Regions from separate parts of the Janthinobacterium sp. 67 genome, predicted to be linked through region 1. Evidence: predicted binding sites of a transcription regulator. Region 1 holds the regulator's gene; the other holds the start of a gene.
The links. The regulator FliA, encoded in region 1, starts transcription of late flagellar genes. The targets are predictions, from matches to a motif close to CTAAAGTTTNNNNNNNNNNNGCCGNTA.
Positions count from the first base shown of each region.

Region 2: the regulator FliA is predicted to act here: its motif matches at 2,900-2,926, upstream of CLU90_RS06840 (FlxA-like family protein).

Region 1 is NZ_PGES01000001.1:2,759,408-2,774,898, forward strand. Features, by position in the region: gene CLU90_RS12385 (flagellar basal body L-ring protein FlgH) at 1-248, opposite strand, end outside; gene flgG (flagellar basal-body rod protein FlgG) at 299-1,081, opposite strand; gene CLU90_RS12395 (flagellar basal body rod protein FlgF) at 1,154-1,897, opposite strand; gene CLU90_RS12400 (flagellar hook protein FlgE) at 1,997-3,544, opposite strand; gene CLU90_RS12405 (flagellar hook assembly protein FlgD) at 3,599-4,297, opposite strand; gene flgC (flagellar basal body rod protein FlgC) at 4,313-4,714, opposite strand; gene flgB (flagellar basal body rod protein FlgB) at 4,717-5,169, opposite strand; gene flgA (flagellar basal body P-ring formation chaperone FlgA) at 5,361-6,056, shown strand; gene flgM (flagellar biosynthesis anti-sigma factor FlgM) at 6,168-6,476, shown strand; gene CLU90_RS12430 (flagella synthesis protein FlgN) at 6,485-6,952, shown strand; gene CLU90_RS29295 (CPBP family glutamic-type intramembrane protease) at 6,971-7,369, opposite strand; gene CLU90_RS12440 (FxDxF family PEP-CTERM protein) at 7,908-8,471, shown strand; gene CLU90_RS12445 (hypothetical protein) at 8,655-9,512, opposite strand; gene CLU90_RS12450 (translation initiation factor Sui1) at 9,598-9,960, opposite strand; gene CLU90_RS12455 (S-layer protein) at 10,064-11,674, opposite strand; gene motD (flagellar motor protein MotD) at 11,783-12,553, opposite strand; gene CLU90_RS12465 (flagellar motor protein) at 12,570-13,316, opposite strand; gene CLU90_RS12470 (RNA polymerase sigma factor FliA) at 13,298-14,029, opposite strand; gene CLU90_RS12475 (MinD/ParA family ATP-binding protein) at 14,075-14,938, opposite strand; gene flhF (flagellar biosynthesis protein FlhF) at 14,931-15,491, opposite strand, start outside.
Region 2 is NZ_PGES01000001.1:1,502,730-1,518,220, reverse strand. Features, by position in the region: gene CLU90_RS06860 (sulfite exporter TauE/SafE family protein) at 1-532, shown strand, start outside; gene CLU90_RS06855 (HAD family hydrolase) at 555-1,262, shown strand; gene CLU90_RS06850 (alpha/beta fold hydrolase) at 1,321-2,121, shown strand; partial or broken gene dcd (dCTP deaminase) at 2,255-2,825, shown strand; gene CLU90_RS06840 (FlxA-like family protein) at 2,957-3,307, shown strand; gene CLU90_RS06835 (sensor histidine kinase) at 3,348-4,847, opposite strand; gene CLU90_RS06830 (response regulator transcription factor) at 4,850-5,539, opposite strand; gene CLU90_RS06825 (Spy/CpxP family protein refolding chaperone) at 5,733-6,161, shown strand; gene CLU90_RS29650 (hypothetical protein) at 6,192-6,335, shown strand; gene CLU90_RS06820 (dioxygenase family protein) at 6,293-7,129, shown strand; gene CLU90_RS06815 (DUF1501 domain-containing protein) at 7,126-8,574, opposite strand; gene CLU90_RS06810 (DUF1800 domain-containing protein) at 8,584-10,389, opposite strand; gene CLU90_RS06805 (hypothetical protein) at 10,810-11,376, shown strand; gene CLU90_RS06800 (hypothetical protein) at 11,440-12,180, shown strand; gene CLU90_RS06795 (hypothetical protein) at 12,185-13,534, shown strand; gene CLU90_RS06790 (hypothetical protein) at 13,531-15,491, shown strand, end outside.

The DNA.
Region 1 (15,491 bases):
GCGCCCGCCTTGACGGCATTCGTGCGCTCGGTGATGGCGATCGTCATGGTGTCGCCCACGTGGCGCGCGCGGCGGTCTTCGAAGGCGGGGCGGTAGGTCGACGGCTGGTAGATGGAGCCATTGTTGACGACCACGGGTTCCGGCATCGGCGCGCGCGTGGTGGTCGGATATTGCACGATGGACGTGGGCGTGATGGCGCAGCCGGACAGCAGGACTGCAGAGAACAAAGCGATGATGGGGTATTGCATGGCGAACCTCCGCTGCCATCCGGCAGCGGATGGCATGACGACTATGAAAATTAAAGTTGCGACAATTTCTGCAGCATTTGATCGGACGTGGTGATGGCCTTGCTGTTGATCTCGTAGGCGCGCTGCGTCTGGATCATGTTGACCATTTCCTCGGCCACGTTGACGTTCGACGTTTCGATATAGCCCTGCATCAGCACGCCGGCGCCGTTGGTGCCCGGGGTGTTGGTCTGCGCCACGCCCGAGGCGCCCGTTTCCATGTACAGGTTTTCGCCCTTCGACTCGAGGCCGGCCGGATTGACGAAGGTGGTCAGCTGCAGCGAGCCGATCTGCGATGGCGCCACGGTGTCGGGCAAGGTGACGGAAACGGTGCCGTCGCGCGCCACGGTCAGGCTCAGCGCATTGGTCGGCACGGTGATGGCGGGCTGGATGACGAAGCCTTCGGAAGTGACGAGCTGGCCGTTGCTGTCCGTCTGGAACGAGCCGTCGCGCGTGTAGGCGGTGGCGCCGTCCGGCAGCAGCACCTGGAAGAAACCGGTGCCGTTGACCATCACGTCGCGCGAATTGCCCGACGCCTGGGGATTGCCCTGGGTATGGATGCGCTCGGTAGCCACGGTGCGTACGCCCGTGCCGATCTGCAAGCCCGATGGCAGCTGGGTCTGCTGCGACGATTGCGCGCCAGGCTGGCGCACATTTTGATACAGCAAGTCTTCAAACACGGCGCGCGACTTCTTGAAGCCCGTCGTGCTGACGTTGGCCAGATTATTGGAGATCACGTCCATCTGCGTCTGCTGCGCTTCCAGGCCGGTCTTGGCTATCCAAAGGGAACGAATCATGTTTTTTCTCCAATAACAGCGCTAACCAGCCCTGTAGACTATTTCTATGCAAGCATTATGCGGTGGTCCCCATCAATTCAAAGCGAGGATCTGGGTAGCTTTCGCCGCGTTATTCTCGGCATTCTTCAATAAACTCATTTGCGTTTCGAACTGGCGCGCCAGGGCGATCATGCTGACCATGGAGTCGACGGGGCTGACATTGCTGCCTTCCAGTGCACCGGTGGTCAGCTTGACGGCCTGGTCGGCCTGGGCCACCGTGCCGTCCTTCAGGCGGAAGAGACCGTCGTCGCCGCGCACCAGTTGCTGCTCGGGCGGGTTGACCAGCTTGATGCGTCCCAGCACCGTCGATGGCCCCGGCGGCACGTCCGTGGAAATCGTGCCCACGGTGCCGTCGCTGGCGATGGATACCGTCACGCCGGGCGGAATGGCCATGGGGCCCGTATCGCCCTGCACCATCAGGCCCGACTGCGTTTGCAGCATGCCGTTTTCATTGAGCTTCAAGGCGCCGTTGCGCGTGTAGGCTTCGGAACCGTCGGCCGACTGCACGGCGATCCAGCCCCCGTTTTCCACGGCCACGTCGAGCGCGCGGCCCGTGTGCTGCATGGGGCCTTGCGTGAAATCGGAACCGACCGTCGAATCGACGACAAAGGCGCGCGTCGGCATCATGCCGTCGGCCACCACGGGCACGGCGCGGAACGAGTCAAGCTGGGCGCGGAAACCCGTGCTGGTGGCATTCGCCAGGTTGTTCGCCGTGGTCGCCTGCTTGTCCAGGATGTGCTTGGCGCCCGAGCCGGCGGTGTAGATGAGACGGTCCATGTGTTTCTCCGTGCAAAACGAAAGCTGGGGTCAGACCCGGCGGGGGAATGCGCCGCAATGCGGCACATTCCGGTCACGAAGTGACTGCCCCCGGTACCATTAACGCAGGTTAACCAAAGTCTGCAGGACCGAGTCCTGCGTCTTGATGGTCTGCGCATTCGCCTGGTAGGCGCGCTGGGCCGTGATCATGTTGACCAGTTCAGCCGTCAAGTCCACGTTCGACACTTCCACGGCCGAGGCCCGCAAGTCGCCCAGGCCGCCCGAGCTCGGCTCACCCGTCATCGGGCTGCCCGAGGTCGAGCTTTCCGCCCAGGCATTGTTGCCCAGCGGTTCGAGGCCATTCGGATTGGAAAACTTGGTCAGCACCACCTGGCCCAGGTCGCGCGTCTTGCCATTGTTGTACTGCCCCTGGATCACGCCATCGCTGCCCACGACGAAACGGTCCAGCTGGCCGGCCGCGTAGCCATCGGCCACGGTGCGCTTTTCGCTGGTGGAGGAACTGAGCTGCGTCGAATTGGTGAAGTCGACCTTGATCGCCAGGTTCGCGTTCGCGCCCGTGGCGGGGAAGACGGGCAGGTTGACCGTCACCGGCAAGGTTTGCGGCGGCGTCAGGGCCAGCATGGCGGCCTTGTCCAGGCTGCCGACGCTGTTGAATACCAGCGACGCGGACCGCACGGCGGGCACTTCCGTCACAGCGGAGATCCTGCCATCGATCTGGTCTGGCGTCAGACTGGAATTGACGCCGTCCGGCACGGCGCTGCCATAGGTGGCGCTGATGGCGGCCAGCTGGGCGGGGCTGGCGCCAGCCGCCGCCGCGGCGGTGCGTATGGCGGCACCGGCCGCATTGCCGTAGGCAACGGCGGCGGCCGTGATATTGGCCGGCACCAGCGGCACGGCCGTGACGGCGGCCTGGTAGGCGGCGCGTGCGGCCAGCGACGCGGCATCGGTTTGCGCCGCGGCCACTACTTTCGCGCTGGTAATTTCCTTGCCGTCAGTGGCCGTGTAGACGTCCCAGGTATTGGTGCCCGTCTTGACGTAGAAGTTGGACATGGTGTGCGAGTTGCCCAGCGAATCGTAAACGGGCACGGGGAATTGCTTGGTCCACGATTTTTGCTCGCCCACGGTAAACGGCACCACGGTCGGCATGGCCGAGTTGGAATCGAGGTTGACCTGGGTATCGACCTTGGTGGTCGCCTGCGGCGCCATGTCGGCCGGGTCGATCTGCAGCGGCACGGTGGCGCCGGCCAGGATCTTGCCGTTCGCGTCGGCCGGATAGCCGGTCAGCTGGGCTTTCTGCGCATTGATGATGAAGCCGCTCTTGTCGACCTGGAACTGGCCATTGCGCGAATACTGGATGGCGCCGTTCACGCTGGTGCGGAAGAAACCGCCGCCGTTGATGGCGATGTCGAGCGGATTGGACGAACTTTCCAGGTTACCCTGGTTGAACAGCTGCGCCACTTGCGACACGGATACGCCGATGCCCGGCTGGTTGCCGCCCACGCCATACAGCGAGTTGGCATAGATGTCGGCGAACTGCGCCTGCGATTGCTTGAAACCCACGGTGGCCGAGTTGGCGATATTGTTGCCGATGACGTCCAGCGATTTGGCGGCACCGTTCAAGCCGCTCAGGCCTTGTTGGAAAGACATTGTGTTCTCCTGGTAGAAAATAGGGGTAGAGGGTCTACGCTACAAATGAGCGGCTTACAAAATCTGCTTCACATCGGCCATGGTGATGCTGCCCACGCCAGGCACGTTCAATTTCACGCCGCCGGCGCCCGTCGACACGCTGGCGACCGAACCGAACATCAGCGCCGCCGCATCGGTCAGCTTGGCGCCGCCCCGCTTGGCTTCCACGGAAAACGTGTAGGCGCCGTCAGGCAGCACGATGTTTTTGCCGTCCTTGTCAAGCTCGGCCGTGGAACCGTTCCAGCCCAGCGGCAAGGTACCCGCATCCTGCGGTCCCAGGTCGATGGAATGGACTTCCTTGCCCGTGCTGTTGTAGATGATGACCTTGACGCTGTCGACCGGCGTCGCCAGGTCGACGCCCAGCAGGGCCGCGCTCTTGCTCAAGGTGATGTTCTTGCCTGCCGTGAGCACGCCGTGGCCGATGATATTGGCCGCCTGCATGGATTCGGCCTGCTGGTAACTGGTCTTGAGCGTTTCCAGCGTGGTATTGAGCTTGTTGACGCCCGTCACCGTGGACAGCTGGGCCAGCTGGCTGGTCAGCTGTGCATTGTCCAGCGGGTTCATCGGATCCTGGTTTTGTAGCTGGGTCACCAGCAGGGTCAGGAATTTATTCGTTTCTTCCTCGACGCTGCCTTTCGCGGCCGTCGTCTTCTTCGGATTCATCGTCGCCATCAGGTCGGTGACTTTGGCGGTGCTGGTATCGATGGTTGCCATAATGATCAGTCAGCCTTATTGGCCGATGGAGAGGGTTTTCAGGAGCAGCGACTTGGCCGCGTTCATGGTTTCCACGTTGGTCTGGTAGGAACGCGAAGCCGACAGCATGTTGACCATCTCGTCGACCGTGTTGACGTTGGGCATGGTGACGTAGCCCTTCTCGTCGGCGAGCGGATTCTTCGGGTCGTAGACCAGCTTCATCGGCGACGGATCCTCGATCACCTTCTGCACCTTGACGGCCGTGGCGCCGTTGGCCATGGGCACGGCCTCGAACACCACCTGCTTGGCGCGGTAGGCTTCGCCCGTGGCGCTGGTGGCGCTGTCGGCATTGGCCAGGTTGCTGGCCACCGTGTTCAGGCGCTGCGCCTGGGCGCTCATGGCCGAACCGGACACATTGAAGATATTAAACAGCGACATGATTATTGTCCTCCCTGGATGGCCGTCAGCATGCCCTTGATCTGCGAGTTGAGGAACGTCACGGCCGCCTCGTAGCGGATGGCGTTGTCGGCAAAGGCGTTGCGCTCGAGGTCCATGTCGACCGTATTGCCATCGACGGCGCCCTGGGCCGGCGCGCGGTACAGCAGCGGCGTGCCGTCGGCCAGGGTCTCGACCTTGCCGCCACCGGTCGCGCCCGCAGCTGCGGCCACGCCCTTGCCCGGCATATGCTGCGGCGCCGTGCCCTTCAGGGCTGGCGGCACGCCGTCCTTGCGCGCCATCGCGCCCTTCAGGGCGGCGGCGAAATCGACGTCGCGCGCCTTGTAGTTGGGCGTGTCGGCATTGGCGATGTTCGAGGCGAGCAATTCCTGGCGCGTCGAGCGCAGGCTCAGCGCCGCCTCGTTGAAGCGCATGTAATCGTCGAGTTTCCCTATCATGTCAGGCTCCGGAAAGATCTGCCACTGGCGCCCGAGATGGCGGAAGGATGGCGGTATAGTGATGACAGGAAACATAGTACGGCGCCCACCAGCAAGACCATCGCCGGATCAGACCGTACTTTTACCCCTTAATCGGCGCTTCGAACGGCGCGGCGCGCACTATCATGGCACTATTCCAGAGGCCTATCACCATGAAAACACCGCTTGCTTCCCTCTTCGCTCTTGCCGCCCTGCCACTGCTGGCCCAGGCGCAAAACGCCGGCCGGCAAACGCCGGAAGCGCTGCGCAACAGCGTGGAACAGTTCCTGCAGGTGCAAAGCAATGGTTTACCGGGCAAGGTGACGGTCACCGTCGGTGCCGTCGATCCGCGCCTGAACCTGGCCGCCTGCCCCGCGCCGCAAGCGTTCATGGCACCGGGCGCCCGCGCCTGGGGCAAGACCACCGTCGGCGTGCGCTGCACGGCGCCCAGCAACTGGACTATCTATTTGCAAGCGAACGTGGCCGTCGTCGGCGACTACGTCGCCAGCGCCGTGCCGCTGGCGCAGGGACAAGCCATCGACGCCAGCCAGCTGGTGACGATGCAGGGCGACTTGGCCGCATTGCCGGCAGGCATCGCCACGGACATTGCCCAGGTCGTGGGCGCCAGCACGAATATTTCCTTGCCGCCAGGCACGCCTATGCGCCTCGACACCCTGCGCCGCAAGCCGGTGGTGATGCAGGGACAGCTGGTGCGTGTTGTTTCCAGTGGAAACGGTTTCCAGGTGGCATCAGAAGGACGCGCCATCGGCAGCGCCGGCGATGGCCAGACGGTACAGGTACGCACGCAGAGCGGCCAGCAGATCAGCGGCGTGGCGCGGGCTGGCGGCATGGTGGAGGTCGCTTTTTAAACTCGAATGGACAGCGATATTGTGGTCCGGCGCACTAAAGTTTCGGAAGAAGGTGCCGATAATGACACATATCCCGGAGTTTTTTGACTTCGACCAGACGAGGATCACGCTGTGAAAATTACCGATAACACCATTAAAAGCAATCCCGGCCTGCCGGTGGCGCCCGCGAGTACCTCGGGCGCCCGGAATGCCGAGAAAGCCCAGGCAACACCGACGACGTCGGACAATGTACGCCTGTCGCCGCAAGGACAGGCATTGGCGGCCAGTGCAACTGCCGGCAGCGGCGCCGTGTTCGACACGAAAAAAGTCGAACGCATCAAGCTGGCGATCGCCGACGGCCAGTTCCAGGTCAACTCAGAAAAAGTGGCGGACGGTCTCCTCGACACGGTCAAGGACTTGCTGCACTCACGAAATAGATAGGTTCCCTCATGCAATCAGTGACTCCGTTTTCCAGCCTGCGCGACGAGCAACAGCTCATGACCACATTGCTGGCATTGATGAAAGAAGAACAGCGGCATCTGGTTGCCGCTGACATCGATGCAATCACGGAGCTCACGGCGCGCAAGACGGCACTGGTCGGACAATTGAGCCAGCTGGCGGCGCAACGCCACCAGGCACTGGCGGCAGCGGGTTTTATGGCCGCCGAAGCGGGCATGGAAGACTGGATGGTCGGCGCCAGCGAAGCGGAAGCGGCGCCGCTCTGGAAAGCCCTGCTCGAGACGACGCGCGAAGCGAAGGAGCAGAACCGGCTCAACAGCCTGCTGGTCAACAAGCACATGCTGCACACGCAAGGCGCCCTGAACGCCATGCGCCCCACGGCCCAAAGCGGCAATTTCTACGGCCCCAGCGGCCAACCGATGACGAACACGGCCAGCCGTCGCGTCGTGATCGGCTAAGTTCTCACTCGACGTTCACTACTCCAGGCCAGGAAACAGCAGCGACAGGCACAGCAACAAGCCATTGCTGCTCGCATGCGCCGCAGCCGCCGCCACATAGGCGGGCGCCACGCCCATGCTGCGCGCCGCCAGGTAGCAGGCCGCGAAGAAGCCGCCTGCAATGAAAGTCATGCCAGCGTGCAAAATGCCGGAACCACCCATGACATGCAACAGGGAAAACAGTGCCGCGCTGGCCAGCAGGCTGTATCCGGCACGCACCCTGTAGCGGCGCAACACCTCAAGCGGCAGCCACTGCCCGATGATCGTCTCGAACAGCGGTGCCCAGACGACGACCATCCAGAAGATCGTCGCCATGCCGGCGCCTTTCAGCGATGACGCAGCGGTGCCGCCCAGCTGCTCCGGCGAAAACAGTGCCATGGCTGCCAGCAACAACAATATGCAAATGAGACAATTCACGGCGCCTGCGCACAAGCCCAGGCATATGGCACCCCGCATGGGCCGCGCCGCCATGCGCGCCCGCAGCGCGGCCAGGCTCACAGATGGTTGCAATATTGGCAAATTCATCGTTTTCAACATCCGTGTGCCGCTCCTCATGCGTATCTTGCCCACCCAGGCAAATGTGCGGCCATCATAGCCCGGCGCGGCAGTCACAAACTACGCCAATTGTTGCAAGCCAATGCGGACACGGGAGCAGCAGCCATTCCCTCCAGAACGCCGCACACAGAAACAACAACGGCAGCCCTTCGAAGCCGCACCTTTGAGCGCGCTCAAACTTGAGACGGATGATGACTATATGCTAATCCCTAGCATACGCCGCACATCTCCAGGTGAGACTTTCCTCGCCGACACGAACATCGTTCCGCAGGCATAGCTAATCCATTTCACGCGTCCAGCCTGCGCTTTGCGCTGCGCCATGACGCACTCCACTTCAATCGCAAGTAGACAGGAGCATGATATGAACTCTCTCTCAGTAAGCAAGGCTGGCGCGGCGCTGTTGCTCGGCTGCACCCTTCTGGCGCCGGGCGCCCAGGCCGAAACGCAAGCCGTGTTCTACAACCATCTCGTCTCGACGGCCGTGGTGGCCGCGCCGCTGCTGGCGCAAGACACCTTGTTCGTCGACACCTTCACGACGGAGCGCGGCTCGCTGCTGCAAACGACCACGTTTACGATCGGCGCCGGCGTGCAGTCGTTCGTGGGGAATGCCGCCTGGCTGGTCACGGGCGCCAACGAAGTCGGTCCCCGCCTGACTGGCGTCAACATTGACTTGTTCGACTCCAGCAATAATCTCGTGCAATCGGATACCTTTGCCGGCATGCTGGGCGCGTTTGCCCATTCGACTTTCAACGGCCTGCTGGGGCCCGGCACCTACACCCTGGTGGCAAGCGGCACCGGCGTGCGTGATTCCGTGCTGGACATTTCCATCACGACGGCCGTACCCGAACCGGCCACCTATGGCATGCTGCTGGCGGGAATCGGCCTGATCGGCTATAGCATACGGCGCCGCAAGACGGCTGACTGAGCGGCATCCGGGCGTCTGCAAGCACTGCCATTGCCGGCAGACATGGGGCCGGCGAGGCGGCTCCATGCACGGACTGTGGCTTATGTACGGCTTAGTTTGTGCATGGCTTCGCTCATGCAGGAGCCGCTTCATGCAAGCGCTGGCTTAACACGGGCCAGATTGCGCAGGGGCGGGCTCACGCACTCAACCGTGTGCGGGCCGGCCCGTATGCTGGCGAAATTTCGCCGCGATGCCATTCGCCTTGATGAGGGCGGCGGCCTGCTGTTCCGGCGTCAGCTCGTTTTGCAGCCAGTGCCAGTACTCATCCTGGTAAGGGTTCGTCGTGCCCGGCGTAAGAATATCGCTGTACACCATGCGCAGGGCCAGCAGGTAGCCATACGCTTGCGGCGCGTCTTTCTGCACCACGTCGCCATCGCGCAGATACGCCATCATCAGGGTCGACACGCTGGTCAGCTCCGCCTCGTCCGCCTGCGCCGTCAGTTGGGCGATGGCTTGCCGTTTCCATGCCTGCACCAGCGGATCGTCGGGGCGGTTGCGCAGCGCGCTGCGGTCGCCGAACGGGCCTTCCGACAGGAACAGGGTAGCCGCGCCCGGCACGCCGGCCTTCGCGGCGGCGGCCAGGTAGCCGAGGCGGTCTTCGCGCTGGCGCTGCGTCAGGCCCGCGCACAGCTGCTGCTGGGCCGTCTTTTCTTCCGCCGTCATTTCGCGCCCCAGCTCGAATTCCAGCCCCGGCAAGCGGCTTTCCTGCTGGAAGACGATGCAGTCGTCGATCAGGTTGTAGGCCGCATACGCGTCTTCCGGCTTGCCGCTGGCGGCCAGGCGCGCAAGCTGCTGCGCCAGGGTCACGGGAGCAGGCCCGGCATCGGCGGCCGGAGTGGCGTCGATATTCAGATACGACGCCAGGCTGCGGCCCGGCGGCGCGCTGGCGACAGCGGTGGCGGCAGTGTCCGGCGCGTCGTCATCAGGCGCCGGCCAGTAAGCGAACGCCAGCACTGCCGCGATGGCGGCGGCGATGGCGATACCGGTCAGTTTGCTATTCATGATGAGGTGGCGCGCGTGATGGGAAACGCACGTTACCACAGGCGCGCGGCAGCGGGCCGCACGCCTCCGCACGCACGCGTCCCGCCTAGCCGCCGGCCTTTTTCGGCTGGTGCCCCAGTTTCACCAACGCGGCCAGGATGATGTCGACATGGTCGCCCTGCACTTCGATCACGCCATCCTTGACCGTGCCACCCGAGCCGCACTGCGTGCGCAGCTGCTTGCCCAGCAGGGCCAGCGCGATGGCGTCCAGCGCCAGGCCCTTGACCACGGTGACGCTCTTGCCGCCGCGCCCCTTGGTCTGGCGCGACACGCGCACCACGCCATCGCCGGCGGGCGCCGCCTTCGCTTGCGCCTTGCACGCGCATTGCGCCAGCGGCTGGCGGCAGGCGGGGCACATGCGGCCCGTTTCGGTGGAATAGACGAGACCGCCCTGGGAGCTGCTTTTCATGATGAAGAAATAAAAGAAAGAAGGCCGCGATTGTACCAAGCGGGGACGGTGCGGGATCAAGCGGGATCCCGCACCGTCCGGCGGCGCACGGCCGACGATGCTATTAACGCAAGGTAAGGAACACGGGATTCGCATAGAACCACAGGCTGCGGTAATTGCGGTCGTTGATATCATTGAAACGCTGGGTGCTGTCCGTCGTGCCCGTGCGCTGGTCGGCCAGCGGCTCGCCACCCTGCGTCAGGCCGGCGACATCGGTTCCCAGATTGGTGCCACGCAGACGGAAATACTGGTTCTTCGTCGCCGTCGTTTCGTAGCTCACGCTGTAGTAGCCGTCAGCCCCGAGTTTCCAGTCCGCGCTGGTAAAGCGCTTGAGCACCCGCGTGCTGGCATTGGCGGCAACATGGTAGGCCGGCGTGCCCGCCGCCGCCTTCGCTCCCACATCACCGACGATCAGGTCGACATGATCGACCACGGGCTTGACGCTGGCGGCCACGCCGCTGTCGACGGGCTTTTCGTAGTTGTTTTTGGCCGGGCTGCGGAAGCGGATGGTGATGGTGACTTTCTCGCCGCTGGCCACTTTCAGCTCTCCGCCCATCTCCTTGCGGTCGTCCTTGCTGGCCAGGTTGAAATCCAGCGCGTTGATCAGGTCGCCATAGGTGGAAAACATCTTGCCCGAACGCAAACCGGCCAGCAAGTCCTTCGCCAGCGGCGCACCCTGCGCGCCGTTGAACACATAGTTCTTCGCATATTCGCCAGGGAAGTAACCGCTGCTGTTGCCGCCGACGATCTTGAAGTGGGTATCCGAATCGGTCAGGTTCCAGATGCGGCGTCCCTCGCCCAGCAGCGCATCCCATGGCCCGCCCAGCTTGGCCACCACGTAATCGACACCGCCATATACGCGCAGCAGCGCATTGTCGTCCGTGTAGGCAGCCGTATAGCCGCCGCGGTCCGGCTCCATCTGGTTGCCGACCATGCCTTCGATGGCGAACATGATGTTGGGGGCGGCATCGTTAAAGGCGCGGAAATCGGCAATGCTGTAGCTGCCCTTGTTGCGCGACGGATGGTTGATGACGGCGTAGCTGGTTTCCGGGTAATTCTGCTTGAGCCAGTTGATGGCTTGCAGTGCATCGGCGGCCGTCCTGTTATAGCGGGCCTCGCCATATTTGCCTTTCCATGCCGCGACGTCGGCGGCGTCGAACATGGCCGCGTCGCGTGTGGTAAACAGATATTCGAACTCCTTCATGCCCCGGGTGCTGGTGCTGAGCTTGTCGGCGCCGTCGAACAGGCCGATGCCGATGTGATCATGGGTCGGCATGTCCCACTCGAAGCCGGAAAAGATCAGTTTGTCGGCGTAGGTGCCGGTGGCCTGCAGCGCCTGGACGCGTGGAATTTCATAGCGCTCGGCGCCGATGGACATCGGGATGGGCGCCGCCAGCGGCGCGCCCAGCGCGTCGCGCGTGGAGACGCGCAAATGGTTGGACAGCGCCATCCAGTCGAGTCCATACGTGGTGAACGACTTGGCCAGCACCTTGTCCAGCGTCTGGCTGACATCGGCGTCGGCCGATTGCGTGGTGTGGGTATGCAGGTCGCCGGCGATCCAGCGGCCGGCCGGTAGCGGCGGCACGCCGCCAGCGGGATCACTATCGCCGCCGCAAGCGGCAACGCTCAACAGGATGGCGATGGCCGAAGGAAGCAACGTTCTGGAGTAAGACATGGGATCGACCTGGAGGCTGAAAAGAAGTGCGACAGCCTAGCATTCCAGTATGACCAGCGAATGACACGCGCCCGGTCCGCCGGACTGGCGCCGGTCCGCAAGCCCGTCCTAGTTGGCCGGCGGCGCCGTCGGCACTTCCGTCACCGTTTCGGGGATGCCCGACAAGATCGTCACGGCGACCCGGCGGTTGCGCGCGCGCCCTTCCGCCGTGTCGTTGGGGGCCACGGGAATGTTGTCGGCGTGGCCGACGGCCGTCAGGCGCGACGCTTGCACGCCGCTGGCGATGAACAGGCGCACCACGGCGCTGGCGCGCGCGGCCGACAATTCCCAGTTCGAGGCGAAATTGGAATTGCTGATCGGCTGTACGTCCGTATGCCCTTCCACCTGCACGTCGTGCGTATCGTCCTTGAGCAGCACGGCAACGGCGCGCAGGGCCTGGTCCGACTCCGTCGTCAGGCGCGCCGCGCCCGGGTCGAACAGCACGCTGGCATTGATTTCCACGCTCACGCCGCGGCTCGTCTGCGTGACCCGCACCTTGCCTTCCTTGACCAGCGGCGCCAGCGTGGACGTCAGGTCTTGCGCCAGGCGCGTCATGTGTTCGCGCTCGCGGCGGATGGCTTCCGTGCGGCGTTTCAGGGCGGGGTTCGGCAGCGGGATCGCTTGCGGCGCTTCCATGACGATGGGCGGCGCACCCTTTTCCAGGCTGAAGGCCTGGCCGATGGCATTCTGGAAGACGCGGTACTTGCCTTCGTTGACTTGCGAAATCGCGTACATGACGACGAAAAAGGCGAACAGCAGGGTGATGAAGTCGGCGTACGAGATCAGCCAGCGGTCCTGGTTGTCCGGTTCCTCGTCATACTTCCTGCGCGCGCGCCGCATCATGGTCAGTGCTCGCTCAGTGCTCGTGAAGCAGGCTGGAAACGCGCTCTTCGATGATGCGCGTATGGTCGCCCGTGGCGATGTCGTACAGCACGGCGGCCGTGATTTCGTACTGCAGCACGCGGCGCGAGACGATGGCCTTGAGTTTGTTCGCCACCGGCAGGAACAGCAGGTTGGCCAGGCCCACGCCATAGATGGTCGAGACAAACGCCACGGCGATGCCGCTGCCCAGTTTGCTTGGGTCGGTGAGGTTTTCCATCACGTGTATCAGGCCCAGCACGGCGCCCAGGATGCCGATCGTGGGCGAATAGCCGGCCGCCGATTCCCACACCTTGACGGCCTGGCGCTCGGCCATCTCATAGGCGGAGATTTCCACGTCGAGCAGCTGGCGCAGCTTGTCGGGCGCGATGCCGTCGACGATCATGCGCAAGCCCTTGGCGTTGAAACGGTCGGCCGTGTTTTCCATCAGGCGCTCGAGCGCCAGCGGGCCGTCGCGGCGCGCCGTCAGGCTCCATTGCCCGATGTCGCGCGCCAGCGCGGCGCGCGTGTCGGCCGGCGGCAGGAAGACCCAGCGCAGCATTTCCAGGCCGCGCACGAAAGTACGCAGCCGCGTTTGCAGCAGTACGGCGCCGAAGGTGCCGATGATGACGATGGCAAAGGCGGCCGGCTGCAGCAGGGAGGCCATCTTGCCGCCTTCCAGTGCCTGGCCGACCAAGAGGCCCGCCAGCGCCAGCGCCAGCCCGATTACGCTGGACCAGTCCACGCCTGCTCCCTCAAGGTTGCGCGCAGGCGCGCGACGGCCTGGGTATGCAGCTGCGAGACGCGCGATTCCGACACGCCCATCACCGCGCCGATCTCCTTCAGGTTCAGCTCTTCTTCGTAGTACAGGCCCATGAGTATTTTCTCGCGTGGCGGCAGCGCATCGATGGCATCGATCACGGATTGCCGGAAATCGGTATCGAGCAGGGACCGCAAGGGGTCGCTGTCCTCGTCCACGCAGTGGCGGTCGAGGAAGCTGTCATTGCCGTCCGGGTCGTGAAAGTCTTCGTAGTACACGAGCTGGTGGCCGCCGCCGTCGCCCAGCATTTCCTGGTAGTCGGCCAGCGACATTTTCAGCAGTTTCGCCACTTCCGACTCGGTCGGCGGGTGGCCGAGGCGCTGCTGCAAGGTGCTCATCGCCTCCTCGATCTTGCGCATGTTCTGGCGCATGCTGCGCGGCAGCCAGTCGCTGGTGCGCAATTCGTCGAGCATGGCGCCGCGGATGCGCAGCACGGCATACGTCTCGAACTGCGCGCCATGCGTTTCTTCATAGCGGCTGATGGCATCGAGCAGGCCGATCATGCCGGCCTGGATCAGGTCATCGACCTCGACCGAAGGCGGCAATTTCGCCTTCATATGGTGCGCCAGACGCTTCACCAGCGGAATGTGCTCCGTCAGCAAATAGTCCTTGTTCGATTTCCCTTTGACCGTGTACATAGGCTGCTTATTGTTTTCTCGTCTTATCTGGTGCTACGGTTGGCTTCAGGCGCTGAACTGGTGGGCGCTCCCCGTCTGGTACAAGGTGCCGCCCAGCACCGGCGCCGCCGAACGGGCCAGCCGCTCGGCCAGTCCGCGAAACGCCACCGAGGCGCCGGCCAGCGGAAACGCATCGACCACGCTGCGGCCCAGGCGCGCCGCGCGGTGCAGATACTCATCGGCAGGCACCGAACCCATCGACGTCAGCTTCACGGCCAGGTAACGGCTCGCCGCCTGTGCCATATTATCGTATACCACTTTTGCCTCGGATTCGGAAGCGCCGGTGACGAGAATGCCGAACGGACGGCGTCCCAGTTCCTGGCTCAGGCGCTTGATCAGGCAGTAGGCCGCCTTGATCGAGGTGGCGCTGGTGGACACTTGCACGACGATATCGGACGACGCCATCAAGGGCACGGGGAAACAGGCGCCCTCTTCTGCCACGACGCCGTCGACGAGCACGATGCCGCTCTGGCGCGCCAGCACGTCGAAGGTCTTGCCCAGGCGGCGCAGTTCATCTTCGCCCGCGTAGTCCATGCTGTCCATCAAATGGTTGCGCGCGCCCAGGCTGGCCACGCCGAAGCCTTGCGGCACCTGATGGATGACCTGGTTCAAGCCGCACTGCTGGCGCGCCACGTCGCGCAGGCTGGCGCCGTGCGCCAGTCCCAGGCGCGCGGCCACGCCATCGCTGCCGCCGCTGGCGTCGAGCAGCAGCACGTCATTGCCGCCGTAGGCGAGCGAGGCGCCCAGGTTGACCAGCATGGCGCCCTTGTCGTCCTGCGGCGTGGCCGACAGGAACGTCATGACGCGCGGCTGCGGGCCGGCCAGCATGCGGCGCAAGCCTTCGGCCTGGTCGAAATCAAAATTAGCCAAGGTGCACCCCGCGCGCTTCATTGTTGCGGGCGGCCGCCTGCGCCATCAGCAGCGGCAGTTCGGCATCGGAAAACTGTGTGGCCGCCGAGTCGCGCTTGAGCTTGAAGGCGCGGTCGATCAGGTAACCGCGGTCGGCCAGGTACAGGTCTTCCGGCACGCGCTGGCCATTCGACACATAGAACAGGTTCAGCTTCTGGCGGATCACCACGTCGAGCACGTTGCCGATCGAGGCCGCTTCATCGAGCTTGGTCATGATGCAGCCGGCCAGGCCGCTGCCTTGATACGCGCGCACCACTTCGTTGAGGGTTTCCTGCGTCGCCGTGGAGTTCAGGCACAGCAAACGCTTCACGTCGGCGCCGGCGCCCGACAGCATGGCCACCTGCTCCGTCACCATCTGGTCGCGCTGGCTCACGCCCACCGTATCGATCAGCACCGTGTGCTTGTTCTTCAATTCTTTCAGGGCGATGCGCAAGTCCGCTTCATCCTTCACGGAATGCACCATCACGCCAAGGATCTTGCCGTAGATGCGCAGCTGTTCATGCGCGCCGATACG
Region 2 (15,491 bases), 1.3 Mb from region 1:
CGTGGCCAGCGCCTTCGTCATGTCCTTCATCGGCGCGGCCGCCGTGTCCTACGTGCCGCAACAGGTGGTGCGCCCCATGGTGCTGGTGCTGATCATCATCATGGCCATCTACACCTTCATCAAGAAGGATTTCGGCGCGACGCGCGAGGCGCGCCCCATCGGTCCGCGCGAACGCATCCTCGCCATCGTCATCGGTGGCGCCATCGGTTTTTATGACGGCCTGTTCGGGCCGGGCACGGGCAGTTTTTTGATTTTCCTGTTCATCCGCGTCTTCGGCTTCGATTTCATCCTTGCGTCGGCCTGCTCGAAACTGGTGAATATCGCCACCAACGTGGCCGCGCTGGCCTTCTTCATTCCCGCCGGCCACGTGGTCTATGCCGTGGCCGCACCAATGGCCGTATGCAACATCCTGGGCGCGCTGACGGGCACCTGGATCGCCGTGCGCCGCGGCGCCGCCTTCGTGCGCATTCTCTTCCTCGTGTTGCTGGCGCTGCTGATCGTGAAGTTGTCCTACGACATATTCTTCAAGTAAGTTTTTTGGACGATAACAAGCCATGAAAACCATCCAGGGCGTGCTGTGGGACAACGATGGCGTGCTGGTCGATACCGAACAGCTGTTTTACGAAAGCAACCGCGACTTGCTCTTGCCCTATGGCATAGACCTGACGCCGAAGCAATTCTTTGACTGGTTCCTGGACAATAACTACGGCGCCTGGCACTTGCTGCTGGGACAGGGCCACGAGATCGAGCTGGTCGAGCGCCTGCGGGCCGAGCGCACCGTGCTGTTTTCCCGACGCCTGCGCCAGGCGCGTGGGCTGGTCATGCCTGGCGTCAAGAACGTACTGGCGTCGCTGCGCCCGCACGTGGCGATGGGCGTGGTCACGAGCGCCTACGAAGAGCACTTCCGGATCAGCCATGCGGCCACGGGCTTGTTGAACCACTTCGACTTCGTGCTGACACGTGAAATGTATGACGAAAGCAAGCCGGCGCCCGACGGCTACCAGCTGGGCTTGCAGCGCCTGGGCCTGGCCGCCAACGACTGCGTGGCCGTGGAAGACTCGCCGCGCGGCTTGCGCGCCGCCAATGCGGCCGGGCTCGAGTGCATTGTCGTGCGCAATCATATGAACCGCCACCATGCATTTGACGACGCCTTTTGCGTGGTGGAATCCATGGCCGAGCTGGGCGAAGTATTGGCTTCCTTCGTGCCCGCCATGGCGCCGCCGCGCCCGCTGGCACCTGAGAAATTAGAGGCCTTCCTCTGATACGTCTTGCCGGCATGCCATTACAATTGCCTATCGCATTCACCGGCCCTGTCCCACGATGACTCTCCCGCAACTGCACTTTGCCCACGCCAACAGTTATCCTGCCGGCACCTACCGCAAGCTGTTCGGCTTGCTGGGCCGGCACTACGCCGTGCAGGCGCTCGACATGCATGCGCACGACCCCGCGTATCCCGTCAGCACGGGCTGGGCCGAGCTGGTGCGCGAGTATATCGACGACCTCGAGCGCCGCTACAGCGGCCCCGTCATCCTCGTCGGTCATTCGCTCGGCGGCATGCTCAGCGTGATGGTGGCCAAACAGCGGCCCGACCTCGTGCGCTGCGTGGTCTTGCTCGATTCGCCCGTGGTGGCCGGCTGGCGCGCCTTGCTGGTGCGGCTGGCGCGCAATACGGCGCTGGGCGAGCGCTTTTCTCCCTCGCGTTTTTCCGCCCGGCGGCGCAAGCTGTGGCCGGACGCGCAAGCCGCGTACGAACACTTCGCCGCCAAGGACATGTTCGCCATCTGGGCGCCGCAAGTGTTGCGCGACTACATAGACAGCGGCCTGGCGCCCCATCCGGAAGGAGTGCAGCTGCGCTTTACGCGCGAAGTGGAGACGGATGTCTACCGCAGCCTGCCGCACCATATCGGCGGCCTCGTCAAGGATGGTTTTCCCGTTCCCATCGGCTTTATCGGCGGCACCGAATCGGTGGAATGCCGGCAGGCGGGCTTGACGGCCACACGCAAACTGGTCGGCAAGTTTTTCCGCCAGGTGCCGGGTGGCCATCTGTTTCCCATGGAAAGCCCCGAGCTGACGGCGCAAGTGGTGCGCGAGATGATCACGGCATTGCTGGCGAAACAATAAAATATCGCCAAGGATTTTCAGGCGATGGGGGCCAACGGCGGGGGATTTTCGCGTAAAATCCTGCCATCCGGGCCGCGCCTGCACCAGGCGTGTCGCCCCAGCCATTCCGATATTCTAGAAAGATACCCCTGCGATGACGATTAAAAGCGATAAATGGATACGCCGCATGGCGGAAACGACGGGCATGATCGAGCCGTTTGAACCGGGCCAGGTCAAGGAACGCGACGGCAACCGCATCGTGTCTTACGGCACGTCCAGCTATGGCTATGACATCCGCTGCGCCGACGAGTTCAAGCTGTTCACCAACATCAACACCACCATCGTCGACCCCAAGGATTTTGACGCGAACAATTTCGTCGACGTGTCGGGCAAGGGCTATTGCATCATCCCGCCGAACTCGTTCGCGCTGGCCCGTACCGTCGAGTATTTCCGCATTCCCCGCAACGTGTTGACGATTTGCCTGGGCAAGAGCACCTATGCCCGTTGCGGCATCATCGTCAACGTCACCCCCGTTCGAACCGGAATGGGAAGGTTATGTGACCCTGGAGTTTTCCAACACGACACCGTTGCCGGCGAAAATTTACGCCAACGAAGGCGTGGCGCAAGTGCTGTTCTTCGAGTCCGATGAGGTGTGCGAAACGTCGTACAAGGACCGCGGCGGCAAGTACCAGGGCCAGGTTGGTGTGACGTTGCCGAAGACCTGATTGCGGTGCAGGGCGGGCTGACCGCCTTCTTTACCTGTCTTTACCTGCCTTTACCTGCCTTTACACCCGTCGCACTACATGCGCTTCCATGCCTGCCGTTAACCTTGGTATTGAAACACTGAGGAGGCATCATGGTAGCGGCAATCGGTTCAGGTGGTTCAGGCGGCGCAGTCGGCGCGGCTGGTAGCGCCAGTGCGGGCAGCGGTGCGCAGATCGCGGCGCTGCAAAAGCAGATCACGGCGGCGCAAAAGCAGTTGACGCAAGCGCAGAAGGGCGAGCAGACGGAGGCGTCGCAAAAGCTGCAGCAGCAGCTGGCGCAGCAAATCCAGGCCTTGCAGGCGCAGATCGCCCAGTTGCAGGCGGCAGCCGCGCAGAAGGCGGCGCAGCAAGACGCTCAAACGTCCAGCAGCGCCGAGACGGCGGCCAGTCCCGCCAGGTCAAGCTCGCCGACCCTGGGCAGCATCATCGATACGCAGGCCTGACAGCGCCTTCGTCCGCCACAACGCCAGGCTCGCCCACAGGTCAGCCTGGCGTTTTAACAGGTAACAACATCTCCACGCACAAGCCGCCGCCGCTGCGCAAGCTGGCCCCGATGCGGCCGCCATGGGCGCCGATGACGTGCCGGGCGATGGCCAGGCCCAGGCCGTGGCCATCCGTGCTGTGCTGGGTATTGCTGGCGCGGAAGAACGGTTCAAAGATGCGGGCCAGGTCGGCGCTGGCCACACCGGGTCCCCGGTCCAGTACGGCGATGCGCAGCCATTCCTGCTTGCCATCGGGCGGACGCGACAGATTCACTTCGACCGTGCCGCCGTCCGGGCTGTGCTTGAGGGCATTGCGCACGACGTTTTCCACGGCGCGCGCCAGCAGCTCCGGCTGGCCCGTGACGCTGGCGTCGGCCATGGCCGCGTCGCCCGCCACGGCGATGGCCACGCGGCGCGCGTTCGCTTCGTAGCGCGCGTCTTCCACGATATCGTGCAGCAAGTCGGCAATGTTGACGTCTTCACTGAGCAAAGAGCCGGCACCCGCCTGCCCGGCCCCCGCTTCCAGCCGCGACAGGGTCAGCAGTTCACCGATCAGTTTATCCATGCGTTCGCTTTCGCGTTCGATGCGCTGCATCGAGGCGGCTATCTTTTCCGGCTGCTGGTGCGCCAGGCCGATGGCGGCCTGCAGGCGGGCCAGCGGCGAGCGCAGTTCGTGCGAGACGTCATGCAGCAAGCGCGTCTGGCTATCCATGAGGCTGCGCAAGCGGCCCGTCATGCGGTCGAAATCGCGGCCCAGGTCCGTCAATTCGTCGCCGCGCTTGCCGCTGGCATGAAAGCGCGGCGCCAGGTCGCCATGCGAGGCGGCCTCGAACGCTTGCCGCAAGTCGCGGATGGGGCGCGCAAAATACCAGGCCAGCAGGAAAGAGAACAGCAGGCTGGCGGCGATGGCGGCGGTAAGGGGAATGAAGGTGCGGTAGGGCGTGTCCAGGCGCGGGGGCGGGCCCCGGCCGAATTCGCCGCGTGGCGCCGGGGCACCCGCTTCGTGGGGGCGTGGGCCGGAGCCCATGGCGCGCGGGCCGCTCATGGTGACGGCGTTGAGCGTGTCGCGCGCGGCGCCCGCTTCGGCATTGCGGAAGCGTTCGGACGAGGGCAGGAACAGCAGGTAGCGCTTGCCGTCGCTGCCGTCCACTTCGCGCACGACGGGATGAGGCTGAGTTTGTCGCAGCATGGCGCGCGCCTTGGCCAGCATGGCGGGATGCACGGCGCGGCCCATCAGTTCTTGTCCTTTGGCATCGACGGCAAACACGCGCATGCGCTCGAGCTTGCCCAGGAATTGCCGCAAGGCCTGACTGCCGCCCGCTTCCAGGGTGGCGCTGGAAGCCTCGATGATCATCTGCGCTGGCGGACTGGTGTCGATGTCGAGGGCCCGTTCCTGCTGGGCCGCCCGGTTCTTCAGCCAGAAGGTGCCGCCGATGCCGATGGTGGCCGTCACTTGCGCCAACATGATGCACAGAAAAAACTTCCAGAACAGACGGCCCACGCTTACTCCTTGATCAGCTGGTAGCCGAGGCGGTACACGGTTTGCAGGCAGGAGCGGCCGTCGGCCAGGCTGCCGAGCTTGCGGCGCAGGCTGCTCAAGTGCACGTCGATATTGCGGTCGAAACGGGCCATGGGCCGTCCCAGGCCCAGTTCCGACAATTGATTCTTGCTCACGGGCTTGCCCGCCTGGCGCACCAGCACTTCCAGCAGGTTGAATTCCGTGCTCGTCAGTTCCAGGTGCGCGCCGGCCCAGGAAACGCGGCGCTGTTCGGGCCACATCGTCAGTTGTCCCACGGTCAGCGGCGCCAGGCCCGACGCATCGTGCGGCGCCGCTTGCGCGCGGCGCAGGATGGCGCGGATGCGTGCCGTCAGTTCACGCGGCGTGCACGGTTTGGTCACGTAATCGTCGGCGCCCAGTTCCAGGCCCACGATGCGGTCCGTATCGTCGCCGCGCGCCGTCAGCATCAAGATGGGCAGGTTGCTGCCGGCGCGGATGCGGCGCAAGGTTTCCAGGCCATTCATGCGCGGCATCATGACATCGAGGACGGCGATCGCGTACAGGCCCGTCAGCGCTTCGGCCGCGCCGCTTTCGCCGTCGTGCACGGCGCGGACATCAAAACCTTCCTGCGTCAAGTATTCCTGGAACATACCGACCAGTTCCACGTCGTCATCGATTAACAAAACCTTGCTCATGCCTGTGCTTTTTTCGGGTGAATATCGTCCGATGATAGCAGCCAACAGAGGTTGCTCACGGCGGTTTTACCCGCTTTTACACACGTCCGCTTACATTTTCTGCCCTTCCTTTACGCGCTTTTACGCGGCCCTGACGTTGCTTTACACGTCAGACGACGACAATCAGGGCTGACCGCCACGAAAGGAAATCCCGATGAAATACCTGAGCATCACTGTCTCCCTGTTGCTGTTGTCCGCCTGCAGCATGCCCTTGCTGGCATTGGCCCAGCAAGGGCCGCCGCCCGGCTTGCCGCCGTTTCTGCACGGCATCGAGTTGAACGAAACGCAGCAAGACAAGGTTTTCGCCGCCACCTACGCCCAGGCGCCTGAGTTGCGGGAACAGGAAAAGATCGCCTTCAAGGCCCACGAGCAGTTGCGTGCGCTTGCCGCCTCCAGCGCCTACGACGATGCGAAAGCCAGTGCGCTGGCGAACACGGCCGCGCAAGCCATGGCGAAGATCAGCTTGCTGCATGCGCGCCTCGAGCAGCAATTGCTGGCCGTGCTGACGCCGGAACAGCGCCAGCAGGCGCAGCAGCGCGATGACGCCCGCCAGAGCCCGCGCCACCTGCAGCGCGCCGAATAGACGGCAGGCGCGAGCACAGGGAGAGCCGGCATGCGCATCCACGCGCTCTCGCGACGGGCCACGCAGGTGTTGTACCTGTGCGCCAGCCTGAACCCCGCCCTGGCGGGCTTGCCCCACTTGATGGAGTATGTATGGAATTACATGATCACGCTCTGGCATCCGACCTCGAAATGATGCTGCGGCAGGCGGCCGAGCGGCGGCAAGTGCTGCGCTGGCTGCTGGCCGGCGCCGCCACCTTGCCTTTGATCGGCTGCGGCGGCGGTTCGGACGCCGGCGCCACGGCGGCCAGCAGCGGCGCCGTCACGCTACCGGCCACGGGCGCCTGCATGGTGATACCCGAGGAAACGGGCGGGCCGTATCCGGCCGATGGCACGAACACGAACGGCGGCAGCATCATCAACGTGCTGAAGCAGTCGGGCGTCGTGCGCGGCGATATCCGCGCCAGTTTCAATGGCGCCACCGGTGTGGCGGCGGGCGTGCCACTCACTATCCAATTGCAGTTGCTCAACGCCAGCGGCGGCTGCGCCAGCCTGGCCGGCTACGCCGTGTATCTGTGGCATTGCGACCGCGATGGCTTGTATTCACTGTATTCGGGCGGCCTGACGGCGCAAAATTACTTGCGCGGCGTGCAGGAAACGGACGCCGCCGGCAAACTCGCCTTCACGACCATCTTTCCCGGCTGCTACGCGGGACGCATGCCGCACGTGCACTTCGAGGTCTATCCCAGCCTGGCCAAGGCGGCCTCTGCCACAAACCGCATCAAGACGTCGCAGTTCACGTTTCCGCTGGCGACGCTGAACGAGGCCTACACGGCCAGCGGCTACACGGCCAGCGTGCGCAACCTGGCGCAGATCAGCCATGCCACCGACAATGTCTTCAGCGATGGCACCGGCCTGCAGATGGCCAATGTGACGGGCAATGCCACGGACGGCTACGTCGCCACCCTGGTCGTCGCCGTGAACGGCTAACTTGTCGTCATGAAACCAAGATCGCGCCGGCTGAAGTTGCCGATGTTCGGGAACACCTCGGCCAGCTGGCTGTCGGCCACGCCGAACCACTTGGCCAGGGTGGCGCCGTACTGGTCGACGGACGTGGTCGGCAGCAGGGCGCCGGACCCGACGTCCAGCGCATGGCCGACGCCCGTGACGGGGAAGGCGCCGTAGATGTCGCGCCCTTTCACGGCGCCGCCCACGACAAAGTGGTGGGCGCCCCAGCCATGATCCGTGCCGTCGCCGTTGCTGCTGAAGGTACGGCCGAAGTCAGACGCTGTAAATGTCGTCACCTGGGAGCGCAGGTCGGCGCCCTGCAGGGCCGCCAGGGTCGTGTCGAAGTAGGCGAGCGCATGGGCCAGGCGGGCCATCAGGTCGGCATGCAGCACTTTTTGCCGGTCGTGCGTGTCGAAGCTGCCCAGGGTGACATAAAACACTTGCCGTTTCGCGCCCAGGGCGCCGCGCCCGGCGATGATGCGGGCCACCGTCTGCAATTGCACGGCCAGCGGATTGACGCCGGACACGCCCGTGTTCGGATTGACGTAGGGCGGGGGATTGGGCACGCCGCCCGCACCTGCCGGCAGCATGGCGCCACTGAGGATGCTCTGGCTGGAAATGGCGCGCTGCACCGTCGCCACGTGTTCCTGTTCCATCAGGTCGTCGCCCGCGGTACTGATGATGTCGCGCAAGGCGGTCTCGCCCTCGGTAGTGCCGAACAGATAGCCGCTGCCGCCGATATTGCGGATCGGCACGGCGCCGGCCTGGCCCACCTGAAACTGGCGCACCTGGCGTCCGCTGAGGAACAGGGCGTTCGACGCGGCCGAGATGGCCGTAAACGTCGCATTGGCGTTGCCGGCGCCCAGCAGGTCGCCAAGGCGCCCGCCCCAGCCCACGCTGGCGCCTTCCGGCAAGCCCGATTGCCAGGTCGATTGCTGGTCGTTATGCGAAAACAGTTTCGGCGGCAGCACCACAGTGCCCGCCTTGTATTGCGCCAGGGTCAGCGGCTGGATCAGGGTGCCCACATTGGCAACGATGGCGGCGCGGTCGCCGTCGAACAGCTCTTTTACGGGAGCGAGGGCGGGATGCAGGGCAAAGCTGCGGCCCGCCTGCGCCGTGGCCGGTGTGATGGACAGCACGCCGCCCATTTCGCCGGCGCCGGGCAGGTGGATGGAATCGTTGCCGCCCGTGTTGCGCAAACGCAGATATTCACTCCAGGACGGCGTGTCGGTGGCCAGCACCGTGTTGAAGCTATCGTTGCCGCCGTTCATGAACAGGCAGACGAGGGCCTTGTAGTCGTCGGCGGACTGGGCCGCTGCCTGGCCCATGGCGGCCAGGTTGAGGGCGAATGGCGCGGCCGTGCTGCCGGCCAGGCCCAGCATGGAACCGAGGAAGCGGCGGCGCGAGAAATGAGAGGTGGTCGTCATGCGGCTTCCTTATTTTTGAACTAGGTATTCAGGCGAGGCCATGGCCAGGAAAATGGCCAGGTGCACGCGGTAGGTTTTCGCCTTCGTCACTTGCGCGGCATTGCTGCCGCTGGTGGCGGGAATGGCGATGCTCGTGACTGCCGACAGGATCCTGGTGCGTAGCCGGGCCGACATATTGCCAGACATGAGCAGCAAATTGACCCGGTCAAGCAAGGCGGCAGGCTGGTCGGCCAGGGCCAGTTCGGCCGAGTAGTCGGCCTTCACGGCGCTGCTTTCAGCCACGCCGCCGCTGATGGCGTCCTGCATGAAGTTCAGGTAGCCGGTGACCGACGGTTCCGACGTGATCTGCATTTCCGGCGCCACCAGGCCCGCCGCCGCCAGCGCCGAATTGGGCGGCACGTAAGACGGGCGGAAATAGTTGAAGACGGATGGCGCATTCATGGGATTCTGGCCCAGTCCCGACAGCGGATCGCTCAGGTAATAGATGCGGTACTGCGAGCCGGCATCCCTGGCGTGAAACGCGCGCATCCAGTTACCCAGACGTACAAGAGGTTCGCGCAGTTTGCCCGTGCGCAAGCTGTTGCCGGCTGGCGCCAGTGCCTCGGGATCGAGCAGCACGGCGCGGATCACGGCCTGCATGTCGCCGCGCACGCCGGAACCATTGTTGGCGAAGGCGGCCGCGACCCTGCCTACATAGGCCGGACTGGGATTGCTGGTGACGAGGCGCTGGATCAACTGGCGGCCGAAGAAGGGGCCCGTATTCGGATGGTTGAACAGGGTGTCGAGGGCCAGCGCCATGTCCGCTTCGCCGCCTGCCGCGCCCGCCGTGCTGACGCCGAGAAAACGTTTTTCGCTGGTGGAGTGATACGCCGCATAGTTCTGCATCGGCTGCCAGTCGCGGTCCGGATCGGCCACGCTGCCAAAAAAACGGTTCGCGGCCTGGTCGGGTCCGGCCCAGCTCCACCCCGTAAATACTTTCGCCAGGCCGCTCACGTCGTCGCGCGTGTAGGTGTCGATGGGTTTGCCGCCGGACAATTTCAATGAACCATCCGCATTCAGCTGGTACAGGCCGATGGTAAACAGTTGCATGACTTCGCGCGCGAAATTTTCGTCGGGCGTGCGCGTGGCCGATTCTTTCTGGTTGCGCAGGTGCGACAGGTACAGCCCCATCATCGGGTGGGTGGCTACGCCTTGCAGCAGGGTACGGAAGTTGCCGAAGGCATGTTGCCCCAGCATATCGTAATAGCTGGCGACGCCCCGCGTCTGCGGCCACACGGCCTCGTTTTGCGTGGAGACGACGAAGATTTCCGACAGGGCAAAGGCCACGCGCTGGCGCAGTTGGTCGTCGCCGCGCACGGCCTGCTGCCAGAACGACTCATAAAAGTCGTTCGGCCTGGCCTGGGTGGCCGCCGCGCCTGCGGCGGGATACTTGGCGTCGATATATTTTCGGTGCAAGGTTTGCGGCTTTGAAAACTGCGCGCGGAACCACGTATCGCTGTCGCTGGCCGCCAGCGCGTCGATGGCAGCCATGTCCGCTCCGAACGTGGCGCGGCCCAGGAAGCGCGACGCTTCCCGGGGCGTGAAGGTGGCCGACTGGCTGGCTGGAGGCGTGGTCAGGGGCGGCGGTGGAATCGTATCGCCAGGCGGGACGGTGCCGGGAGCTTGCGGATCGCCGGGCACGGCGGTCGCTGGCGGCACGACCGAGACGTTCGGGGTCTGGGCGGAGCCGGTGTTGCTGTCGCCGCCACCGCCACAGGCGGAAAGCAGGCTGAACAATGTGATGGCCAGCAAGCGGCGCAAAGTAGGGTCAGTCATTTAGTTTCTCTCAGGCAATCAAATTCTAGCCCGTTTATTGTAGGCCCTAGCTACCAAAAACCTGTTTTCAATTAACTATTTACGTGTTGGCCACGTTTTTATTTGCCTGTCGTTGGCATGGCGTTGGGAGCGATTTGGGGGCTGTAGCCCGAACTTTATTCTTTGAAAATGAAAAATATTTTTTTGCCGATCGCGCGCACTGTGGCAGATAGACGACGTAATCATTCCTGCCAATTAAGCTTGTTCGAAAGCTCATGGACAGAGCGAAAACTGCTTCGCCGGAAACCATGGTTTTTACGCCATCGGCGAAACGCCGTTCGCCGCGACCCGCTTCCTGCCCCTGGCCCTGTGCTGGCACGGCCCTTGCGACAACAGGGCATGGGCCGCGTGCCTTCCCTTGTCGTCTTGCCGGAGCCTGCCATGACCAGCCGTCTGCTCGCCTATCGTCCCGAAATGGAATTGCCGGAAGTGCCGGGCGTGCTGCCTTTGCAGCAGGAAGATGCGCTGGCGCTGGCGGCACAGTTGCTGGAATTGCAGGCGCCGGCCCAGTTCGACGCTTTCCTGGCACGCCAGCTGGACGCCACGGCGGCGGGCCGGCAAGTGCGCGGCACGCCGCTGGAAGGGCCGCTGCGCCAGTTGCTGGGCAAGGTGTTGGCGCCGCTGCTGCCCCTGCACGGCGGTTCGCCGCAGGCGCTCAAGCGACGCGCCGCCCGCATCTTCGGCATGGAACTGGAAGGACTGAGCCCGGAAGACAAGGAATTCGAACTGGCGCGCCAGGTCGTGCATCTGATCGATGCCGTCAATACGGCGCTGGCGCAGGACGGCGGCGCGGGCGCCCGCGCACCGAGGGCGCGGGTGGAAACGGCCCTGTTGCAAGTGGCACGCAGCGTGGCGCCAGGCTTGCTCAGGCAGGCGGCGCAAACGTCGGGGCGAGACGGTGGCCGCTGGCGCCGCGAAGGCGGGCACATCGTCGTGCTCGATTGTTAGCCGGACGGCCAGTCTGTCCGGCAAGGTAGTCCCAACCGAGGTGATAACTTTGAGGAGCTGATCATGCATGACTTGGATCGTACGACCCTGGAATACGGGCAGGAGATGTCCGGCTTTGAAGCGGAGCAGTTCGAGTTTGGCCAGGGCGAGTGGAGCGGCGAGGGTGGCGCGAACGCCATGTTTTCCGAGGCCGAGGAGATGGAACTGGCGAATGAACTGCTGTCGGTCAGCAATGAAGCGGAACTGGAACAGTTTCTCGGCAATTTCCTGCGCAAGGCCGCCTCGGTGGCGGGCGGCATCATCAAGTCGCCCGTGGGACAAGCGATCGGCGGCGTGCTCAAGGGCGTAGCGAAAAAGGCCATTCCCCTGGCCGGCGGCGCCATCGGCGGCTATTTCGGCGGCCCGCTGGGCGCCAAGATCGGCAGCGGCCTGGCTTCGGCCGCCGGCAATGCGCTGGGACTGGAAGCGGAATCATCGTCGAATGAAGACCGCGAATTCGAGGGTGCCAAGCAGTTCGTGCGCCTGGCCGCCGACACCGTCAACCGCGCCGCCCAGGCGCGTGGTGCGGGCGACCCGCGCGCCATCGCCCAGGCGGCCGCCAGCGCGGCGGCGCGCCAGTTCGCGCCCGGCCTGCTGGGACGCGCCGGCAGCCAGGTCGCCACGCAGGGCGGCAGCGGTGCCGGTGTGGGCGGCGGCATGACGCAGGGGGGCGGACGCGGCCAGGGCCAGGGCCAGGGCGCCATGCGCCAGTCCAGCGGGCGCTGGGCGCGCCAGGGTCACAAAATCGTCCTGTACGGCGTCTGACATCATGGCCATCGGCGCTTACGCTGCCTGGATGCTGGCGCAGGAGGCGCGCTCGCTGCTGACGCGGCTGGCGCGGCTGGAACCATTCGCGCTGATCGAGCCGACGGTACTGGCGGCGGCCCTGATGCCCAGCGCCCAGTCGGCCATCGAAAGCCAGCTCGTGCAGGGGCGGCGCGCCTTGCGGCGCATGGTGACCCAGTTCCAGTCGTGGTTGCGGCGCGAGTACGCCGACGGCGCCAGCATGGCCACGGCCGCCGAAGCCCAGCGCCGCTTTACGTTTTTGCGCCTGAAATTCAATGCCGCGCTGACCCAGTTCGACCTGTTCAACGAAGTCATCACGCAACGCAGCGAGCACAAGACGGGCGTGTGGCTGGCCGGCCTCGACATCGTCGCCGCCGACGCGCTTGCGCTGCCCGGCGATGTGTTCCAGGCGCCGCCCGTGATCTGCTACCTGGACCGGGGACCGGGGGCGGCCATCCGCCGCGCGCGCACGCGCCTGCCCGGTGGCGGCGACAATCCCGTCGCCATCATCCGCCTGCCGCGCGAACGCATGATAGGCAGCAGCATCGCCTCGTCGCTCGTGCACGAGGTAGGCCACCAGGGCGCGGCGCTGCTCGACCTGGTGGCGTCCCTGCGGCCCGTGCTGCAAGCCATGCAGCACGGCGGCAGCGGCCATGTCCACGTGTGGCAGCTGTGGGAGCGGTGGATTTCCGAGATCGTGGCCGATTTCTGGTCGCTGGCGCGGGTCGGCGTGGCGGCCACCTTGGGCCTGATCGGCGTCGTCAGCCTGCCGCGCGTGTTCGTCTTCCGTCTCAATGTCGACGATCCCCACCCGGTGCCCTGGCTGCGGGTACGCCTGAGCTGCGCCATGGGGCGGGCCCTGTATCCGCATCCGCAATGGAGCCGGCTAGAACAGCTGTGGCTATCCTACTACCCGCTGGCCGGGCTGCCTGCGGGGCAGCAGCGGCTGCTGGAGCAGTTGCAGGCCAGCATGGCGGCCCTGGTCGGCCTGCTGGCGCAGCACCGGCCGCCTGCCTTGCGCGGCGGCTCGCTGGTCGAAGCCATGGCCGTGCAGACACGCCAGCCGGCCATGCTGGCGCAGCTGTTTCGCAGCTGGACCCTGGCGCCGGCGCAGATGTACCAGGCCGCGCCGACCCTGGTATTTGCCGTGCTGGGCCAGGCGCGCGCCAGCGGCACCTTGAGCCCGGAAGATGAAAGCGAGCTGCTGGGACGTTTGCTGACCCACTGGGCCCTGCGCAGCACCCTGGACACGTCGGAGCTGTGTGCCGATGTCGTGCGGCATGGCCGCCAGTCCGGCAGGCCGTTTGATTATCCATTGAGGAGAATGACATGAGCAGCAAGATGAGCAGCAAAATGGGTGGAAAGATGGGCAGCAGGAGCGGGGGGGCGGGCCAGGCGGGCACGAAACACCATGGCGGCAGCATCGCAGTCACCGTGCACGAGCAGGACAGCGGGGCCATGGTCGTCAATGCCGCCATCAGCCTGTACCGGGGCATGGATGCCGATTGCCATCTGTTCAATGCCGCCACCTGGGTGCCCGATCCCGCCATGCTGGTGGGTGTGCGCTGGACGGATGGGCATGGCGGCACCGTGTTTGCCGACCTGGCGGCGGGCAGCTACGTGGGGGTGTATGGCAATTTCCCCGTCACGGCGCCCCAGTGCGTGACGGTGCAGGCCGGCTGCAGCGCCGTGCTGTGCTTCCAGCCACAGATCAACCCGCAAGTGACGCTGGCGTTCGAAACGGCCGATTGCCAACCCAGCGACTGCCATTTCGGCAGGGTGGGCGACCGCGCCGTGGCCACCGTCTCGTTTGACGGCGATCAAAGCGCCGATGGGCGCGACCAGGTGCAGGTGCTGGCCGCCGCGCCATGGGTGCCCGTGCGCGGCGCGGCAAACGCGTTTGCCACACAAGTGCGGCGCGCCGGCGTGCACCGTTTCCTGGGGCAGATGATGCTGTCGCAGCGCTCCGAACTGCGCAGCGCCTTGCCCGTGCCGGAAGGGCTGAGTCCGAACGCCATGCTGGCGCTGGATGCGGAATACGAGACGGAAGAGCGCCAGCCGCAGCCCATCTCGGGCAATGTCGGCGTCTCGCTGACGCGCACGGAAACGGAGCCGACGGAAGACTTGCCGCTGTGGACCTTGATACGCAACAGCACCGAGGCGATGTCGTTTACGAATTACCTGCATTTCATGGACAGCCTGTTTTGCGGCGACCTGGCCAGCGTGCGCGGCTTCGAGCAGGAACGCTTCGTGAAAAAGACGGAGATGTTCCAGCAGCTCAAGCAGCGCCGCGCGCTGCCGTTTTCCGATGCCGATTCCTACCGCGTGCTGAAAGTGGCGACGGAAGCGTTCGTGATGGTCAACTGCGGCGTGTTGAACCAGCCGCTGGCCTTCAATCCGGCCGAGGACAATGCCTACCTGGACCGGCGCGACATCCCCCAGGGGCGCGACCTGGAAACCGTGCTGCGCAATGACTACCTGGAAAACATCGACGGCTTCCAGACCTTGCCGTATTTGGCCGTGATCCGCCGCAAGCTGCCCGACATTCCCATCAGCATCCCGCGCGGCCAGGAAGGCGAAGTGGACCTGTGCTTTGGCATCATCCAGGAAAAGCTGGCCAATCCCTGCCTGCTGGAACTGATCTGGTCGTACTGGCACGAAGAGGGCATGCTCGTGCAAACCATGAACGCCATCGCGCAACGCTTCCAGAACCTGCGCGCGCCGGGCCACCATCTCGATCCCTTGTCGAACACGGAAATCGACATGCTGCGTCCGCTGAATAATTTACTCTGGGGATACACGCAGGATGAACAGCATCGGCTGACCGTGATGCGCCGGAACTATGAGTATGACCATCACTACGGTGTGCGCCTGGACGGCAAGGCAGTGCAGCACTTCCGGCCAGCCGATAGCCGCTCCAAATTCCTGGAGGCCTTCCACCACTTGCTGCGCCTGCTGACTTCGTTCTACAAGCAGGATGACGATACCACCGTGAAGGCCGACGCCTTCCCCGTGCTCAATGCCTTGAAAGAAATCCACCTGATCCTGTCGCAGGGCGCCCACAACCAGTTCGGCGACTTGCCGTCGACGGCGCGCATCGAAATGCTGATGCAGCAATGGATGCTGGCGCGCCCCGAATTCCGTGAATTCTTGCCCACGCGCGTGATGGTGGCGTATCCGGAACCGTGGATGGACAGGGTCGACGCCATGAAGAAATTGCAGGGCTGGACGGATACGAGCGTGATGCACTTCCGTAACCTGGCCATCTTTGGCGAGCAATTGCTGCTCTC